DNA from 3 places in the Agrobacterium sp. DSM 25558 genome. Region 3 is predicted to be linked to each of the others. Evidence: riboswitches for the same ligand, from Rfam matches in the RefSeq annotation. Region 3 holds a riboswitch; each other region holds the start of a gene.

Region 1 (6,271 bases), on a different contig from region 3:
GGCGCAGCTTGCCGCGCGCCAAAGCCTGTTTTCCAGCCAGATCGCTCGATAGCACTTCTGCAACGACACGGCTGGCTATGACTTCCGCCTCTTCGCGACGCTGCCGCTCGATACCGTGATTGGCGGTGACATGGCCCATTTCATGCGACAGAACCGCCGCAACTTCCGACGCGTCGTTAGCCAGCGCCAGCAAACCACGGGTCACATAGAGATATCCGCCCGGCAAGGCAAAGGCGTTGATGGCGGGTGAGTTAAGGATCGTTATGCGGTAGGACTGCTGCGGGTTTTCAGACACCGCCGTCAACGCGCCAGCAATTCGTGCTACCAGGCGTTCGGTCTTGTCGTCATGATATTCACCGCCATAGCTGGCGACAATGCGTGGATGCTCGCGCGCGCCCATCTGCGCGCGTGGATCGTTTTTCTGCACTTCCTCAACGGTCTGCGGATTGTCCGAAGGCTTCAGGCTCGATTGGTAGGACGGGCTGAACAGCGACTGGCACGACGACAAAATGAGGCCAGCGGTTGCCAGCGTCAGAATGCGCCTAACCGACTTGCCCCTCTGCCATACATTCTGACCGGAGGTGTGGCTCTGCGGAGCCTTCACACACGTCATCATTCTGCCTGTCTGCTCCAAACGTTCCTGATCATCCGTCAATTGCAGACCAGAATACTCTATTACCCCTAGGGGCATGTGAATGCGCCAACACCGAAAACGATCCGTAACACGGCAATATTACGCCAGAAGGATTGTTCTTATAGTTTTCAAGCAGTTGTTATAAATCCGCAAGTGCAAAAATGGCGCATCGCCTGTGTGATTTCGCAAGGCTTGACAGTCCCCCGCGTCCAAATTGTGACGCGACCGGGCCAACCCGGCATCCAAACCTGTCTTAAAGTGCAAGAAAGGTTCTGATCTCTTCAACATGCGTTGCCGCAAAGAAGTCTTCGACTTTGCCTTTATAAACCACATGGCCATTCGAAAGAAAAATGACGTCGTGCGCCAATCGACGGATATCGTCCGGGTGATGGGTTACAAGAAGAACCGTGTTCTTCATGTCATCATGCAGCTCTTTCAAAAGAGTGGACATGCCGGAACGCAAGCCGGGATCAAGCGCCGCAAACGGTTCATCCAACAGCATCACCGCCCGTTGGCGCACCAGCGCTCTGGCCAGCGCCGCCCTCTGTCGCTCGCCACCGGACAGGGTGGAAGGCAGGCGTTTTTCAAAACCGCCAAGACCAACCCGCGCAAGCGCGTGGCTGATGGCCGTCTTGTCGTCAGCGGTGAGTTTCAGCGAGGGGCTGACCCCGAGGCCAACATTGGTGAAAATATCCAGATGCGAAAAGAGGTTGTTGTCCTGAAAGATAAGCGAAACCGGACGCTCCGAGGGGTCAAGGCCGCTCACATCCCGCCCATCGATCAGCACACGCCCTGCATCCGGTGCTTCGAAGCCTGCAACGAGATTGAGAAGCGTCGATTTTCCGGAGCCGGACGGTCCGACGACAGCGGTGACCTTACCCGGTTCAAACGCGCAATTCAGCGCAAAATCCTGTTGACCCAGTTTCAGGGTGACATTGTCGAGGCTGACACCGCAATCTTGAGCACTCATGCGGTTGCCTTTGCTGTTATGGCCTGCCGTGACACCCCGCCTGCCGCAAGAACGAGGCAAATAACGCCCAGAATGAAGGCATAGCCTGCCGCATCATTGGTCCGGTAGCTGCCCATATTGCTGTAAACCAGCCATGGCAGGGTAACAAAATTTTCGGAGCCGAACAGCGCCACGGCTCCCAGATCACCCAATGAAAGCGCCATGGCGAAGGAGAATGCCATCGTGATCGGAGCCCATAGAACCGGCCAGTCGATAAGCCGAAGCCGGGAAAAGCCTGATATGCCAAGGCTTGCAATCAGTCGACCGGTGCGGGCCTGATGGGTCGAAAACGCAGGCTCGAGAACACGCATCACAAACGGCAGCGCCATCAGCATATTGATAAAAGCGACCAGCGCCGGTGCGAAGACAGCAACATCACCGAAAGGACGCAGCAGCAAAAACCATCCGCTTCCCAGCACCACCGGTGGGACGAGAAGCACGAGTGACGAGCCGGACCCCAGCACTGTCGAAAAAGCGTTCAACAGCCAGCCCGTATATCTTCGAGCAGCTACGGCCTGCCGTGCACGGATGATGGCAACGGAGACCACAAGGGCAAGTGAGGCAGAGAGGACGGCGACCATCATGCTCGTGCCGAAGGCCCTCCAGAAAGAACCCGCCGTCAGAAGGCGTGGAAGATCCGCCGACAGCCCGGATGATGCCACCGCCACCAATGGCAGACCGACCAACAGCAATGCCAGGCAGATAATAACCCCATCCCACAGTCGTGATGGAATGCTTGATCCATCGAAACGACGAACCCCTCGGCCCTGCGTCGAGGGCTCCGCATCCGTGGATGGCAACAGCGCCAGCAAAGCCAACAGAATTCCTGTCATTCCGATCTGCAAAAGCGATAACGCGATAGCCCGTGGCGGGTCGAAATCGAATCGCAAAGCCTGATAGATCGCGACCTCGATCGTCGTCGCCGACGGTCCGCCGCCCAGCAGCAGAACGAGGGTAAAACTGGTGACGCAAAGCATGAAGATCAGCCCCGCAACGCCCGGAACGAGCTTTGCGACCGCTGGCCATTCGATGAACCGAAACGTGGAGACGGGTCCAAAACCAAGGCTTGCGCCCACGCGCCAATATTCGTCCGGCACCCGCTCCAGACCTGCCAGAAAGAACCTTACGGCCAGCGGCAGGTTAAAGAAAACATGGGCAATGAGGATACCGGACAAACCATAGATGCTGAAGGGCTGGTCTGCCCCCAAAGCCAACAGGGCGGCGTTGAACACACCCTGTCTGCCCCAGATCGCGATAAGGCCCAGCGCGCCCACGATAACCGGCAGGCCCATCGGCACCGCCATCAGCCTGATGATCCAGATGCGGCCGGGGAAATCGCGCTGGCGGGCAAGGGCCAGCGCCACCGGCAGCCCGAGACCAATCGAGATCAGCGTGGAAAGACTTGCCTGCAACAGCGTGAAACGCAGGATGCGCAGCGTATAGGGATCAAAAAACGCCGCCGATGACGCCCCCGCATCGAAAGACAGCAAGGCCGCAACAGCGAGGCCCATGAACAGCAGAACCGCGGCAAATGCCACCGCCCCGCTATAGATAAACCTGCGACTGTCGCGACTCTGTATCATGGCGGATGATTACTTCACGCTCATGGCCGTAAGCCATTCGTCGATCCACGCCTTGCGGTTCTTGGCCACCACTTCCGGGTCCATCAGAAATGTCTTTGTGGGTTGCACCAGCTTGGAGAACGCATCCGGCAGGGGCGCAGACGTTGCGGCCACCGGCATCATCCAGTTGTTTTCTGGAATGGCGTCTTGAAAACCCGTGGTCAGCATGAAGGCGAGAAACTGCTTTGCCAGTTCCTTTTCCGGCGCATTCTTCAAGATACCGGCCACTTCGATCTGGATATAATGACCCTCTTCGAAGCTGGCCGCCTGATAGCGATCGGTCTTTTCCGCGACCATGTGATAGGCAGGCGAGGTGGTGTAGGACAGCACCATCGGCACTTCGCCCTTGGTGAACAGACCGTAGGATTCCGACCAGCCGGGCGTGACAGTCAACACGCGGTTTTTCAGTTTTGCCCAGGCCTCCGGTGCCTTGTCGCCATAGACGGATTTTACCCACAGCAGCAATCCGAGACCCGGCGTCGAGGTGCGCGGATCCTGGATCGCAATTTTCTGCGACGGATCGCCCTCGACCAGCTCCTTGAGGCTCTTGGGTGGGTTTTTCAGCGTCTGCGTGTCGTAAACAACGGCGAAGTGGCCGTAATCATAGGGCACGAAAACGTCATCCTTGAAGTCACCCGGCACCTTGGCTGCGGACGGATCGACGCCCGACGCCTCGAAAAGACCCGTCTGCTTGGATTCGGCAATGAGATTGGTATCGAGGCCGACTACAACATCCGCCTTGGAGCCGGGGCCTTCCAGTTTCAGCCGGTTCAACAGCGCGACACCATCGGCAACGCCCACGAAATTGACGGTGCAGTTGCACGTCTCTTCAAAAGCGGCCTTGACCTTGGGGCCGGGACCCCACTCGGAAACGAAGCTTTCGTAGGTATAGACCGTCAGCGTCTTTTTATCTTGCGCCACAGCAATAGCGGGCAGCAAAACGGACGCAACGACAAGCGAATGAAGGAAAAAACGACGATACATCAAGAGCACCTCCTCGAAATGGGCAACGGGGAACAGGCGTCTGAATGGAAGCCGTCTAATCCCTCCGCCGGTGTTAACCGGATCAGGTTCTTCGGGTTGGCTAAGCCTCTCAGCCTTGTCCCGGATAGGACAAAGCACCCCGTTAGATCTAGGCAAAGATGTAATCGGTGATCCATCAATTAGCAAGATGGCGTTGAAGCCATCCGCTTTAGTTTTCGAGCTCCTCGCGCAGCATTTCCAGCTCCAGCCATTCTTCTTCCATGGTCTCGAGCTTCTGCCGCAATTTCGACATCTCATCGGCCAGTTTGCTGAAAATCTCAGGGTTTTTGGCAAAGAGATTAGGGTCGGCCATGCGCTCCTCACGCTGGGCGATCTCCAACTGGGTCTTTTCCATTTCCTTAGGCAGATTTTCGAGCGCGAATTTCTGTTTGAAGGACATCTTGCCCTTGGTTTTGGCCGGTTCGCCACCCGCATTCGAAGCAGACTTTGCCTTTTCCTGCTTTTCGGCCTTCTTCTTTTCGTCCGAGGCACCTTTGCGCTGCGCCATCATGTCCGAATAACCGCCAGCATATTCTATCCAGCGACCATCCGGTGCATCCGGGTTTACGGGTGCAATGGTGGAGGTGACGGTCCGGTCGAGAAAGTCACGGTCATGGCTGACGAGAATAACGGTACCGGAAAAGCCGGAGACGATTTCCTGCAACAGATCGAGCGTCTCGATGTCGAGATCGTTGGTCGGCTCATCGAGGATCAGAAGGTTCGTCGGGCGAGCCAGAATGCGCGCCAGCATCAGGCGTGCACGTTCCCCACCGGAGAGATTGCGGATAGGCGTGCGGGCCTGCTCCGGCTGGAACAGAAAGTCCTTCATATAGCCGGTCACATGTTTCAGCTCGCCATTGACCAGAAGGTTTTCACCGCGCCCGTCGGTCAGATAATGTGCGAGCGTATCGTTCGGGTTCAAATCCTCACGCTTCTGGTCCAGCGTCGCCACTTCCAGATTGGTGCCGAGTTTGACCCACCCGCTATCTGGCTTCAGCTGACCTGTCAGCATTTTCAAAAGCGTCGTCTTGCCGGCACCGTTCGGGCCAACAAAACCGATGCAATCACCGCGATGAACACGCAGTGAAAACGGCGCGACGATGGTACGGTCGCCATAAGCCTTGGTAATCTGGTCCGCTTCAATGACGAGCTTGCCGGACTCACGGCCCTCAGCCGCTGTCGCCTGCACGCTCCCCGTCGGCCCCTTGTGGCCACGGTAGTCGGCGCGCATCGCCTGAAGTTCACCCACGCGGCGCATGTTGCGCTTGCGGCGAGCAGTCACGCCATAGCGCATCCAGTGTTCTTCGCGCTCGATGGCCTTGCCGAGCTTGTGCTGTTCCAGCTCTTCCTCTTCCAGCACCTTGTCGCGCCATTCTTCGAAATGGCCGAAACCACGGCTGAGACGACGCGCCTGGCCGCGATCCAGCCAGACAGTGGCAGTGGATACCTTCTCAAGAAAGCGACGGTCATGCGAAATCAGCACCAGCGCACTGCGCGTCTGCTGCAATTCACCTTCCAGCCATTCGATGGTGGGCAGATCCAGATGGTTGGTCGGCTCGTCCAGCATCAGAATATCGGGTTCGGGTGCCATGACGCGCACGAGTGCGGCGCGGCGCGCCTCACCACCCGAAAGACTGGACGGATGCTCTTGCCCCGTCAGCCCAAGATGTTCCAGCAGATATGTTACGCGGTAGGCGTCATCTCCCGGTCCAAGCCCCGCTTCAGCATAGGCCTGAACCGTCTCGTAACCTGCAAAATCCGGTGCCTGATCCAGATACCGGATGGTGGCCGATGGATGCCGAAAGATTTCACCCGATTGCGCCTCGACCAGACCGGCGGCGATTTTCATCAGCGTCGATTTGCCGGAACCGTTGCGCCCGACAAGGCAGATGCGATCCCCCGGCTCCACTTGCAGGTTTGCACCATTCAGCAGCGGTGTGACGCCGAAGGTCAGCATGATGTCGTCGAGTTTTAGAATAGGGG
Region 2 (6,271 bases), on a different contig from region 3:
GTTCTGGTCGCGCTGGTTGTTGGCCAGCATCTTGCCAGCACGCCCGAAGAACGGATCGTTGGCGATATCGATCTTCACATCGAGACCGATCTTTTTCATCATGTCCACGCCGCGATCCATCCACAGCTGACGGAATTCCGTCACGTCGCTTTCGGTGCCCATGCACACATATTCGCGCATACGGAACAGTTGCTGGCGGGCTGGGTCCTTCGAAGGCTCATGGCGGAAGCAATAGGATTGAATGTCGTAAAGACCGCCGCCAGCGGGCAGGTTTCCGCGCTTGGCAATGGTTGGATACAGCGGGTAGCAGGCAGCAGGCGTCAGCACGATGTCGGTGATCTTCTGGTCTTTCGTCCAGTCCGTGCCTTCGTCCATGCTTTTGATCAGGCTGACATGATCCAGTTCGCAGCCGCAGAAGGAATGGACTGTGCCAGCAAGCTGCGGGAAGCTTTTCATATAGCCGCTTTTTTCGAAATAGGCGCGGTTGATGCCGGGCGGGAAGCGGATGGCTTCAGCCTTGTCTGGACCGCCGACCTTGTCGATCAAGCGCTCAAAGGCGACGATCACATCTTCGAACTGACCGCTGCGGCCATAAAGGCCATCCACGCCGGTATCGATCAGCAGGCCCTTTTCAAACAGGCGATCGAGAAAGGATGTTTGCATGTCCATGGTCTTATCCCGAAAGGCTGGTGTCCTGCTTCTGGACGAGCAGGAGATTGGCGGAGTTGCTGAGAATTCTGTCGTTGGAGATCATCAGTTGCGCGGAGTGGGCATCACGCAGATGCCGCCCTAAGCTGTAAGGCGTACCGTTTTTGTAACCCATGATGCCGCAGATCAGCATGGCATGATTGATGATCTCAAGAATAGTTTCCGACGAGCAAATCTTGACGTTGTTCATGGCAATGGCAAAACCCATCGACATCAGCTTGTCGGGATCGGACTTGGTGCCTTCATAGGCCTTGAGACCGGCGATGACGTTCGATTTTACAGTCTGCAGCTTGCTCGATACCTCTGCCAGACGGATGGCACCGGGTGGCGTTACGCCAGGGGATTTACGGGCGGCTGCACGAACGAAAGCTTGCGCCCGCAAAACCGCGTTGGAGGCAATGCCGTACCAGACGCCGCTCCACAAAAGATGTGATGTCGCCAGCATGGATTGTGCTGCGATTTCAGCGAAAGGCTTGGAGAATATCTGCTCGGAAGGTGCGTTTCCCTTGAACAGAAAGCCATCGGAACAGGTGCCGCGCATACCAAGCGTGTCCCATATATGGGTCCGCTCGAGTGTGTATTGATCCTTCAGAAAAACGGTCATGACCTGATCGGCCGGTGCCGCTGCTGCATTGGCACGCGAGGTAATGAGAATGGCATCGGCATGCGCGCCGTAAGAAATAACCGTGGCGTCTTTTTCCAAGGTGCAATCGGGGCCACTGACCTCAATGGCGCAGATGGAATTGCGCATGTTTCCGCCGATGCCGCCTTCGGTGGTGGCAGACGCCAAAAGCAGTTGTTCTGATGCCACGCGGCGCATGAAGGCAATATGCCATTCGCTGTCTTCGCCATGTTCCACAAGGCTGGATGCCTTGATGTGGTGCATGGCGAAAATCATCGCGGTTGCGGAGCAGGATTGGCCAAGAATACAGCAGAGATCGGCAATTTGCGCGATGCTTGCACTCTCGCCGCCAAGATGAACTGGCACTTGTATCCCCAAAAGCCGTTCAGACCGAAGCGCTTCAACGGCCTCTATCGGAAACCGTGCGGCAGTATCGACATCGTCGGCATGCCGTGCGGCAATCGACGCGACGCGAGAGGCGCGCGCGGTCAGCGTTGCATCAGGCGGGGCGACCGACAGATTCATCAGGCCGCCTCTTTGCCATCGAGAATAGTTTTGACCGTGTCTTCGATCGCCTTGATGCTGGCAAAAGACTTTCGGTTGAGCATGCTATCGGGAAACTCGATATCGAACGCATCTTCTATGCCGAGCATCAGTTGCACGGATGCAAAAGAAGAAAGTCCGGCTGCGTAAAGGTCAGCTTCATCTTCAATGGTATCGACCGGCACCGGGAGTTGGCCGAATTTCGACAGTATTTCACGAATAGTTGAATTCATTCTCAGTAGTCTCCCTTCACAGCGCGTCATCATAACGCATTCTTCGAGTTACGCTCCAAAAAATAACATTCAAATAAATGGATGGGTTAACTTAGCGTAACTTTCTGTTTTTCGACAGCCATCCACAGATGGCTTGACAAATTTCTGCGTCGGGTTTCTGATTGCAGCATTCACCAGGGGAGTTCCGGCAAGGGGCTGAGATACTGCTAGCGCGCGCAGTGACCCGTTGAACCTGATCCAGTTCATACTGGCGTAGGGACGGTGCAAACGCGGGAACAGCAGTTCGGCCTTGCCGAATGCGTCGCTATTCGTTCCCGTGGTTTTTCGTCTTCATGCTCGAACTGGGTCTCCACTGTTTTTGCTTTGGAGCCTCACGATGAACATTGCTGCTAAAAATCTCTCCCCTGTCGTTACCACAGGTCCGCTGCCCGCTTCGACCAAGGTTTACAAGCCCGGCATCATCCATCCACACATCCGCGTGCCCATGCGAGAAATCGCCGTACATCCCACCGCTGGCGAGCCACCTGTCATCGTGTATGATTCTTCCGGTCCCTATACTGACCCCACCCATGCCGTCAGCATCGACGGTGGTCTGCCGCGCTTGCGTCACGACTGGGTTGTCGCGCGCGGCGATGTGGAGGCTTACGACGGTCGTCACGTCAAACCGGAGGATAATGGTTTTGCCACAGGCGAACGCCTGACGCCTGAGTTTCCACTACGCCACCAGCCGCTGAAAGCGAAGGATGGCAAGGCGGTAACGCAGCTTGCCTATGCCCGCGCTGGCATCATCACGGCGGAAATGGAGTTCATTGCCATACGTGAAAACCTTGGCCGCGAGGCGATCAAGGAGAAGCTGATGCGCGATGGCGAAAGTTTTGGCGCGAATATTCCCGATTTCGTCACGCCGGAATTCGTGCGCCAGGAAGTGGCTGCGGGCAGGGCGATCATTCCCGCCAACATCAACCACCCCGAGGCCGAGCCGATGATCATCGGTCGCAATTTCCTCGTCAAGATCAACGCCAATATCGGCAACTCGGCCGTTACCTCCTCCATGGCGGATGAGGTCGACAAGATGGTCTGGGCTATCCGCTGGGGTGGCGATACGGTCATGGACCTGTCCACCGGCCGCAACATTCACAATATCCGCGAATGGATCATCCGCAACTCGCCTGTGCCGATTGGAACCGTTCCGCTTTATCAGGCGCTGGAAAAGGTCAACGGCATTGCCGAAGACCTGACCTGGGAGGTGTTCCGCGACACGCTGATCGAGCAGGCCGAACAGGGCGTGGATTACTTCACCATTCATGCCGGTGTGCGGCTGCATTACATCCCGCTCACCGTCAATCGCGTCACCGGCATTGTGTCGCGTGGCGGGTCGATCATGGCCAAGTGGTGTCTGCATCACCACAAGGAATCTTTCCTTTACGAGCATTTCGAGGAAATCTGCGACATTTGCCGGGCCTATGACGTGTCGTTTTCACTGGGTGACGGTCTGCGCCCGGGCTCGATTGCTGATGCCAATGATGCGGCGCAATTTGCCGAGTTGGAAACGCTGGGTGAGCTGACGCAGATCGCCTGGGCGAAAGATTGTCAGGTCATGATTGAAGGCCCCGGTCATGTGCCGATGCACAAGATCAAGGAAAACATGGACAAGCAGCTGAAGGTCTGCGGCGAAGCGCCCTTCTATACGCTGGGGCCGCTGACCACGGATATCGCGCCCGGCTACGACCACATCACGTCAGGCATCGGTGCGGCGATGATCGGCTGGTTCGGCACGGCTATGCTTTGCTACGTCACGCCGAAGGAGCATCTCGGTCTGCCGGATCGTAATGACGTGAAGGTCGGTGTCATCACCTACAAGATCGCAGCCCACGCGGCAGATCTGGCCAAGGGGCATCCGGCAGCGCAGATCCGTGACAATGCGCTGTCGCGCGCCCGTTTCGAGTTTCGCTGGGAAGATCAGTTCAACTTGTCGCTCGACCCGGAAACGGCCCGGTCTTTCCATGATGAGACTTTGCCGAAGGAGGCGCATAAGGTTGCGCATTTCTGCTCCATGTGTGGGCCGAAATTCTGCTCGATGCGTATTTCGCATGACATCCGCGCCGAGGCGCAGAAGGAAGGTCTGGAGGCCATGGCGCAGAAATTCCAGCAGGGTGGTGATCTCTATATGCCATTGGAAAAACCGGTGGCAGGGGAATGAGATGCGTATTCTCGTCAATGGAGCAGGCGTTGCCGGATTGACGGCTGCGCTGGAGCTTGCCCGACATGGAATGGAGATCGCAGTTTGCGATCTCGCCGAGCAGCCAGGGCGCGGTGCGTCCTGGTACGCGGGCGGCATGCTGGCACCCTGGTGTGAACGCGAAAGTGCTGAGGAAGCCGTGTTAACGCTCGGCGAATCGGCGCTCGACTGGTGGGAGGAGGCGACGCCGGGGCTGGTGAAGCGAAACGGCACGCTGGTCGTGGCTTCGGTACGGGACAAGGCAGAGCTTGCACGCTTTGCCTCCCGCACATCAGGCTATCGTTGGGTGGATGGGGACGAGATTGCGGCGCTTGAGCCAGACCTCGCCGGGCGTTTTCGTAGTGGGTTGTTCTTTGAAAGCGAGGGGCATCTCGACCCGCGTCTGGCGCTCTCGGCACTGTACGAACGCCTTGTTTCGATAGGTGTTGGCTTCCACTTCGGCGGCGAAGCGATGGATGAGAGTGCATTCGATCACGTGGTCGATTGCACCGGCGCGGCACAGACCGGCAAGCTTGCGGGACTTCGCGGCGTGCGCGGTGAAATGCTTTATCTCTCTTCCTATGAGGTGAAGCTGTCACGCCCCGTGCGGCTGCTTCATCCGCGCATTCCGCTCTACATTGTGCCGCGCGAGGCAGGGCGCTTTATGGTCGGCGCGACGATGATCGAAACGGATGAGGCGGGACCGATCACCGCCCGTTCGATGATGGAATTGCTGAATGCGGCTTACGCGCTACACCCCGCTTTTGGTGAGGCGCAGATCATTGAGACGGGCACCGGTATCCGCCCGGCCTTTGCCGACAATCTTCCAGCGATCAGAGAAGGGCGAGGAACGCTGTTCATCAACGGTGCCCATCGGCACGGCTTTCTACTGTCGCCAGCCATGGCGCGGCAGGCCACCGATATTATGATGTCAAAGGAGGTTTCCCATGAAAATTCTCGTCAACGGGCAAGAGCATGACCTTGCTACCGACAGACTTTCACACCTGCTGACCGCGCTGGATTACGAAGGCGACTGGCTGGCCACGGCAGTCAATGGCGATCTCGTCCATGCGCAGGATCGCGATGATTTTCGGTTGAAGGAATTCGATAGGATCGAAGTTCTTTCACCCATGCAGGGAGGATAGGCGATGTTGACACTTTATGGACGTGAGGTTGGGTCGCGGCTGCTGCTCGGGACTGCGCGGTATCCATCTCCTGCCGTTCTTGCGGATGCGGTGCGCGCCAGCAAGACGGATATCTTGACGATTTCTCTGCGGCGGGAAACGGCGGGTGGCAAGCAGGGTGGGCAGTTTTTCGAGATGATTCGGGAGTTGGACCGAAGCATTCTGCCTAACACAGCCGGTTGCCACACCGCCAAGGAAGCCGTGTTGACGGCCAAGATGGCGCGGGAGGTGTTTAGGACTAACTGGATCAAGCTGGAGGTGATCGGAAATCATGATACGCTTCAGCCGGATGTCTTTGCGCTGGTGGAGGCGGCCCGCATTCTGAGCGACGACGGTTTCGAGGTGTTTCCCTACACGACCGATGATCTGGTGGTGGCGGAAAAACTTGTGGATGCCGGTTGCAAGGTGCTGATGCCCTGGTGCGCACCGATTGGTAGCGCCATGGGTCCGCTGAACATTACTGCTCTGCGCTCCATGCGCGCGCATTTTCCTGAGGTGCCGATGATTGTCGATGCCGGTCTCGGACGGCCATCCCATGCGGCGACCGTCATGGAGTTGGGCTACGACGCCGTGCTGCTCAACACGGCGGTGGCGGGTGCGGGAAATCCGGTCATCATGGCGGGTGCCTTTGCGAAGGCGGTGACGGCGGGGCGCGAGGCCTATCTTGCTGGCATGCTGGAGCCGCGCGATATGGCGGTGCCGTCTACGCCCGTTATCGGCACGGCAGTGTTTTCCTGAGCCGTTGACAAGATGAGGTGACGGC
Region 3 (6,271 bases):
GCTCTCGACACGGCCGCGCCTTTCGCCGCCGCGGGAATGAAGGTAACTGTCGTTGTCAATCAAGCCTTCGTTGCGGAAGCCATCGCGGGTGATGCAGACGTCATAACCGTAACGACACGCAGCCGTGAAATTCCGCCTGATGAGGCAGCCAGTCGTGTTGCCTCCATCAAGGCCGCGATGAAGCCGGGCATCCGTCTGTTCAAGAAGGTAGACTCTCGCCTGAAAGGCAATCTGGAGGCCGAACTTGCTGCACTTGCCTTCGAGCGCGCCATCGTTCTGCCCGGCATTCCAGAATTTGGCCGCATCGTCTCGAACGGCATGATTAACGGTTTTGGCGTGGACACACCCATCTCCATCGCGCAACGCCTTGGGGCGCTTGCAAAGCGGTGCCGCTTTCCAGATACGCTGACGCCCGACGACATGCGCGACGCCGCTGCTACCATTGAGGACAATGAGCTGATGGTGGGTGCGCTTTCGCTGGCGAAGGCCATTGCCGGTGAAAGTCAGCCTTCACCCCTCACCTATCCCTCCAAGCGCATGGTAATGGCCATCGGTTCACGCGACGCGATCACGCTTGCTCAGGTCGCAGGGTTGAAAGCAGCCCATCCCGATCTTCTCCACATCTCCGCACCCAACGGCGTTGTTGCGGCTGCGGAGGAACGTGGTGCTCATACGATCACGCTCATTCAGGCTACGCCGTCCGAAACCGAAGCCAGCCCCTTGCAGGTCGCTGGCGCGCTGGCTGCAAGCGTCGCGAAATTCTCTCAGCCCGGAGATACGATCCTGCTTTCCGGCGGCGCAACGGCAGAAGCCTATTTCGACCAGCGGGGCATCCACATGCTGGGCTTAGCAGGCGAGGCTTTGCCGGGCCTCCCCGTTGCTGAATTCGACGGCACCTTCTACATTACCAAATCAGGCGGCTTCGGCACGGAGGATACACTTCTTCGACTGGCCGTGACTGTCACAGGTGGAGAGGCGGAAACATGGGGGCGATAGAACAGGTTTCTCATCGCAAAAGTTTGAGTGATGTCGTGTACGAGCGGCTGCAACACGCCATAAAATCCGGTGCATACAAAAATGACGAGCGTCTGCCGACCGAGCATGACCTTGCCGCCGAATTCGAGGTATCGCGACCCATCGTGCGCGATGCGCTGAAGAAATTGCGTGACAAGGGCCTCGTCTATTCCCGCCAGGGTGCGGGCAGTTTTGTTCGCAGCATTGGCGTTAAACAAGCGCTCGGTTTCAGCCCTCTCGAAAACATTGCCGACCTCCAGAACTGTTATGAATTCCGCATGACGGTGGAGCCGGAGGCCGCCGCCTGCGCCGCGGAGCGTTATGGCGATGCGGAACTTCTACTGATCAGCCGAGCTCTCGCCTCCCTCAAAGAGGCAACGAACCGGCAGCGCCACCGGGAAGATGCAGACTTCCAGTTCCACCTCGCCATCGCCAACGCATCCGGCAACACCTATTTCTCGACCGCCATGGAAGCGTTGAAGGACCATATTGCTGTTGGAATGCAATTCCACGGTCTTTCGCTTAAAAATTCCATTTTAGGCCTCCAGCATGTCTATGATGAACATGCTGCGATTTTCGAGGCTATTCGCGATCGCGATTGCGATCTCGCAAGGCGGCTGATGCGCCAGCATCTTCACGGCTCACGCTCGCGCCTGTTCGAGGGGCGGAAACCCCAGCTTGCAGCGCAGGACGCAGAGTAAGCGCTTTCTCAATCCAAGGCATTCCAGACGTCAGGCACGTCTTGACAGGCATGAAGTGGCGCTCTAGCAAGATGGAACATATATTCCAAAATGGTCCGCAGTTCGCATCAACGTTCCACGGACCGGGATAACCATATCGGGAGGAAACGATGGTTACGAGATTGGCTTTGCTGGGCGCTGGGCGCATCGGAAAAGTACACGCCAAGGCGATTGCATCCGACAAACGTGCCAAACTGGTTGCGGTGGTCGATGCGTTTCCCGATGCCGCACAGGCAATTGCAGACGAAACCGGCTGCGCAATCAGCACCATAGATGCCGTGCTCGAAAACGCCGACATCGATGCCGTCATCATCTGCACGCCCACCAACACCCACGCCGATCTGATCGAGCGTTTTGCGCGTGCGGGCAAAGCAATCTTCTGCGAAAAGCCGATCGATCTCGATGTCGCGCGTGCGCAAGCCTGCATCGACGTAGTCAAAGAAACCGGCGCAAAGATCATGCTCGGCTTCAACCGTCGTTTCGATCCGCATTTCCGCGCCGTGCGCAAGGCCATCGATGACGGACAGATCGGCAAGGTCGAGATGGTGACCATCACCAGCCGCGATCCGGGTGCACCGCCACCGGAATATATCAAAGTATCCGGCGGCATTTTCCGCGACATGACCATCCACGATTTCGACATTGCCCGCTTTCTGCTGGGCGAAGAGATTGTCAGCGTCTTCGCCACAGGCTCCGTTCTGGTCGATCCGAAAATCGGGGAACTGGGCGATTACGACAGTGCCAGCATCATCCTGACCACTGAAAGCGGACGTCAGGCGATTATCTCCAACTCGCGCCGCGCTACCTATGGCTACGACCAGCGCATCGAGGTTCACGGCTCGCTTGGCTCAGTTGCTGCCGAAAACCAGCGCCCGGTGTCTATCGAAATCGCCACCAAGGACGGCTATACCCGCCCACCCCTGCACGACTTCTTCATGACGCGATATACGGCGGCTTATGCAGCGGAAATCACCGCCTTCATTGATGCCATCGAAAACGACGTCGCCCCCTCGCCTTCCGCCCAGGACGGCCTGGTTGCGCTGAAGCTGGCGGATGCTGCGCTGAAGTCGGTGCGCGAAAAAGTGCTCGTCCAAATTACCTGATCACATTTTAGGAAGACGCGGTTTGTCGGCCTGCGTCTTCCTGAATGTCATTGACAGCACAACTAAAACACGACACCTTCCAGACATTCCGAGGGGAGCATCGTACGATGCTGAGATGGCGCTGAGCCGGACCCTTGAACCTGATCCGGGTCATGCCGGCGTAGGAACGGAACAGTCGCCACTGGCCATGCTTTTCTTTTCCGCGCTGAACCTGGGTCTCCGTGATTGTATATCTGGAGTTCAATGACCCATGTCGAGTTTTCCCACAGCACAAACCGCAACAGAGCTTCTGGCGCGGGTGCGGCAACAGCGACCGCGGGTTCATTGTCTGATGAACACCGTCGTTCAGAAATTTACTGCCGATGGCATAACCGCCGTTGGCGGAATTCCATCCATGACATCTTCAGAAGAAGAAATCGAAAGCTTCGTTTCCAAGGCAGATGCTCTGACAATCAACCTCGGCACGCTAGATGCCGCACGCCGCAAGGTCATTCGCATGGCGCTGGACGTGGCGAACGACAAAGGCAAACCCTGGATCGTCGACCCCGTGCATTGCGATTACTCGCCATCTCGGCTGGATTTCGTCCATGAACTCATCACCCTTCACCCGACCATCGTTCGGGGAAACGCGGCGGAAATGGCTGTCATCGGTGATGTTGGCAATGCACTGAGCATCCAGACCGGCCCGCAGGATTTGCTTCGCGGTGGGGCCAGAAGCGCAAAGATCGCCAATGGCCACCCATGGATGGCGAAGGTCACCGGCACCGGATGCCTTTCCGGCGGGGTCATCGCCGCTTTCATGGCAGTGGAATCAGACCCGTTGCTCGCGGCAGCAGCAGCACTGACGGTAACCGGCGTATCGGCAGAACTTGCGGCAACGCAGGCACGCGGTCCTGGTACATTCGAGGCGACCTTTCTGGATGCGCTGGACGCTATCGACGGCAACGACATTCTTTCCCTTGCGAGGATTGAGCACGATGAAAATTGATTACAGACTGAACGCTTTGGTGGATGCGTCGCTTGCCGATATTGCGCCATTGCCGGAACTGGCAGCCGTTGCGGCACGGCATGGCGCTACGATCATCCAGTATCGCGACAAGCACGCCTCTACCCGAGATATGATCGAGCAGGCGCGGCTGATGGTGGAAGCACTGAAGGCAACGGGCGTTCCCCTTGTCATCAACGACCGTGTCGATGTTGCGCTGGCTTCCGGAGCAGATGGCGTTCATCTGGGTGCGGACGATATGGACGCCGAAACGGCCAGACGCCTACTGGGGCGTGATGCAATCATCGGCCTGACCGTCAAGAATATGACTGACGCCCAGCGTGTCGCTGAAGCACAGGCAGACTATGCCTGCATCGGCGGTGTTTTCGATACGGTCTCCAAGGTCAATCCGGATGCGCCGGTAGGATTGGAGGGCCTTCGCGAACTGAGAAACTATCTTCGCAACGCTCGCCCGCAGATGCCCGTCGGCGCTATTGCGGGCATCACGCTGGAGAGGGTCGAACCCGTTATAAATTCGGGTGCGGATGGTGTGGCACTGATTTCCGCTCTGTTCCGCGCCGTCGATATTGCGGCGGCAACAGGGGACTTCCGACGCCAAGTGGACCTCGCGCTGGAGGCACGCGGATGACGGCCATAGCATTGACAATTGCCGGGTCCGACAGTGGCGGCGGCGCGGGCATACAGGCCGATCTGAAGACCTTTTCGGCGCTGGGTGTTTATGGCGCAAGCGTCATTACCGCTATCACAGCTCAGAATACCCGAGGTGTAACTGCTGTCGAAAACATATCAACCGACATGATTGCCGCCCAGATGGACGCGGTTTTGTCCGATCTTGATGTCAGCGCGGTCAAGATCGGCATGGTTTCGCGCATCGAGACCATCGAAACGATCGCTGCAAAGCTGCTTGAGGTTGGCAATCCTATTGTCATGGACCCGGTGATGGTGGCGACATCCGGCGACCGCCTGTTGCAGGAAGATGCCATAGAAACTCTACGCAGCGCTTTGCTGCCGCTGGCGCTGCTCGCTACCCCAAACCTGCCGGAGGCAGCGCTTCTGAGTGGGCGACCCATCGCGACGAACGGGTCAGAAGTGATCCGCCAGGCCGAAGCGATATTGAAAACCGGCGTTCGCGCTGTTCTGATAAAGGGTGGGCATGGCGGCGGGTCGGAAAGTGTCGATCTTTTGCTGGACAGTGATGGAATGCATGAGTTTTCCATGCAGCGCATAGACACCCGCAATGACCACGGCACCGGCTGCACATTGGCATCGGCCATTACCGCAAATCTGGCGCTTGGATACTCTCTGGCTGATGCGATTGGGCTGGCGAAGGAGTTTCTTCAGGGTGCACTGGCAGCGGGGAGAGAACTGCATGTCGGCCATGGTCACGGACCTGTGCACCATTTTTACCGCTGGTGGAATGCCTGACGCTCAGTTCCTTGGCTTCGGGCTTGCCAGTGCGTTGCGGATGGCGAAGCTGGAATGAATGCGCGAAACGCCGGGTAGTTTCGAGAGTATGTCCTTGTGAACGCGCTCAAAATCGCCTGCACTTTCCACTTCCACTCGCAGGAAATAATCGGAGCCACCGGTCATCAGGTAGCACTCGCGAATTTCTGGATAACGTCTGACAGCATGTTCGAAGCGATTGAGAAAATCCTCAGTCTGGCGATCGAGCGTGATCTGCACGATGACTGAGATGACCTCGCCGCCCGCTGCACTTCCCGTCAGCGCCGTGTAGCCGCGAATGACCCCTTCTCGCTCCAAAATATCCACCCGCCGCAAACATGCCGAGGGCGACAAACCGACCTCCGCTGCCAGCTTTGCATTGCTGATGCGGGCGTTGAGCCGAAGCACGCGAATGATGTGACGATCGGTAGCGTCCAAAGCTGACATAAAATCATTCCGTTTCGCCGTCGAAAATTGCGTTCGATCGCCAATCTTCGAATTATCCACGCCTCAAACTGCGAAAATTCGATGATCGTTGCAATAGTCTGTTGGAAAATAATAAGGGAACGACGATGGACATGACGATCAATCGCCAGAAGGCGAGTGGTGGTGCCAGCGGTTATCTGACAATAGACCTTGGCGCACTTCGCGACAATTACCTGATGCTGCGGGCCATGGCCTCGAACTCCGTGACCAGCGCCGTGGTCAAGGCCAATGCCTATGGTCTTGGTGCGGATATGGTCGCACCCGTTCTCTACAATGCCGGTTGCCGTCATTTCTTCGTCGCCCATATCGATGAGGCCATAGCGCTGCGCCTTCGCATTGCTGGTGATGCGGAAATTTTCGTGCTCAACGGCCTTCAGCCCGGTAACGAGACATCCTGCGCGGCGATGAACATAACGCCGGTCATCAATTCTCTGGAGCAACTTGCGCAATGGTCGGCCTATGCGGCGACGCTGTGCAAG

The links. Region 3 has a riboswitch for thiamine pyrophosphate ahead of DSM25558_RS07790 (hydroxyethylthiazole kinase). Riboswitches for the same ligand answer to the same signal wherever they lie in the genome.
Region 1: it holds a riboswitch for thiamine pyrophosphate, as region 3 does, so the genes downstream of both, thiB (thiamine ABC transporter substrate binding subunit) here and DSM25558_RS07790 (hydroxyethylthiazole kinase) in region 3, are expected to answer to the same signal.
Region 2: it holds a riboswitch for thiamine pyrophosphate, as region 3 does, so the genes downstream of both, thiC (phosphomethylpyrimidine synthase ThiC) here and DSM25558_RS07790 (hydroxyethylthiazole kinase) in region 3, are expected to answer to the same signal.

What each region holds. Positions count from the first base shown of each region.
Region 1 covers NZ_FMUD01000005.1:139,349-145,619, forward strand. Annotated here, with positions in the region: gene DSM25558_RS06615 (M48 family metalloprotease) at 1-691, opposite strand, end outside; gene DSM25558_RS06620 (thiamine ABC transporter ATP-binding protein) at 888-1,604, opposite strand; gene thiP (thiamine/thiamine pyrophosphate ABC transporter permease ThiP) at 1,601-3,226, opposite strand; gene thiB (thiamine ABC transporter substrate binding subunit) at 3,236-4,249, opposite strand; TPP riboswitch at 4,292-4,401, opposite strand; gene DSM25558_RS06635 (ABC-F family ATP-binding cassette domain-containing protein) at 4,458-6,271, opposite strand, start outside.
Region 2 covers NZ_FMUD01000005.1:18,163-24,433, reverse strand. Annotated here, with positions in the region: gene DSM25558_RS06120 (amino acid--[acyl-carrier-protein] ligase) at 1-669, opposite strand, end outside; gene DSM25558_RS06115 (acyl-CoA dehydrogenase family protein) at 674-1,855, opposite strand; gene DSM25558_RS06110 (acyl carrier protein) at 1,855-2,106, opposite strand; TPP riboswitch at 2,272-2,383, shown strand; gene thiC (phosphomethylpyrimidine synthase ThiC) at 2,483-4,306, shown strand; gene thiO (glycine oxidase ThiO) at 4,308-5,303, shown strand; gene thiS (sulfur carrier protein ThiS) at 5,272-5,469, shown strand; gene DSM25558_RS06090 (thiazole synthase) at 5,473-6,246, shown strand.
Region 3 covers NZ_FMUD01000006.1:196,933-203,203, reverse strand. Annotated here, with positions in the region: gene DSM25558_RS07805 (four-carbon acid sugar kinase family protein) at 1-996, shown strand, start outside; gene DSM25558_RS07800 (FadR/GntR family transcriptional regulator) at 984-1,715, shown strand; gene iolG (inositol 2-dehydrogenase) at 1,865-2,857, shown strand; TPP riboswitch at 2,939-3,041, shown strand; gene DSM25558_RS07790 (hydroxyethylthiazole kinase) at 3,108-3,845, shown strand; gene thiE (thiamine phosphate synthase) at 3,835-4,491, shown strand; gene thiD (bifunctional hydroxymethylpyrimidine kinase/phosphomethylpyrimidine kinase) at 4,488-5,288, shown strand; gene DSM25558_RS07775 (Lrp/AsnC family transcriptional regulator) at 5,292-5,753, opposite strand; gene alr (alanine racemase) at 5,879-6,271, shown strand, end outside.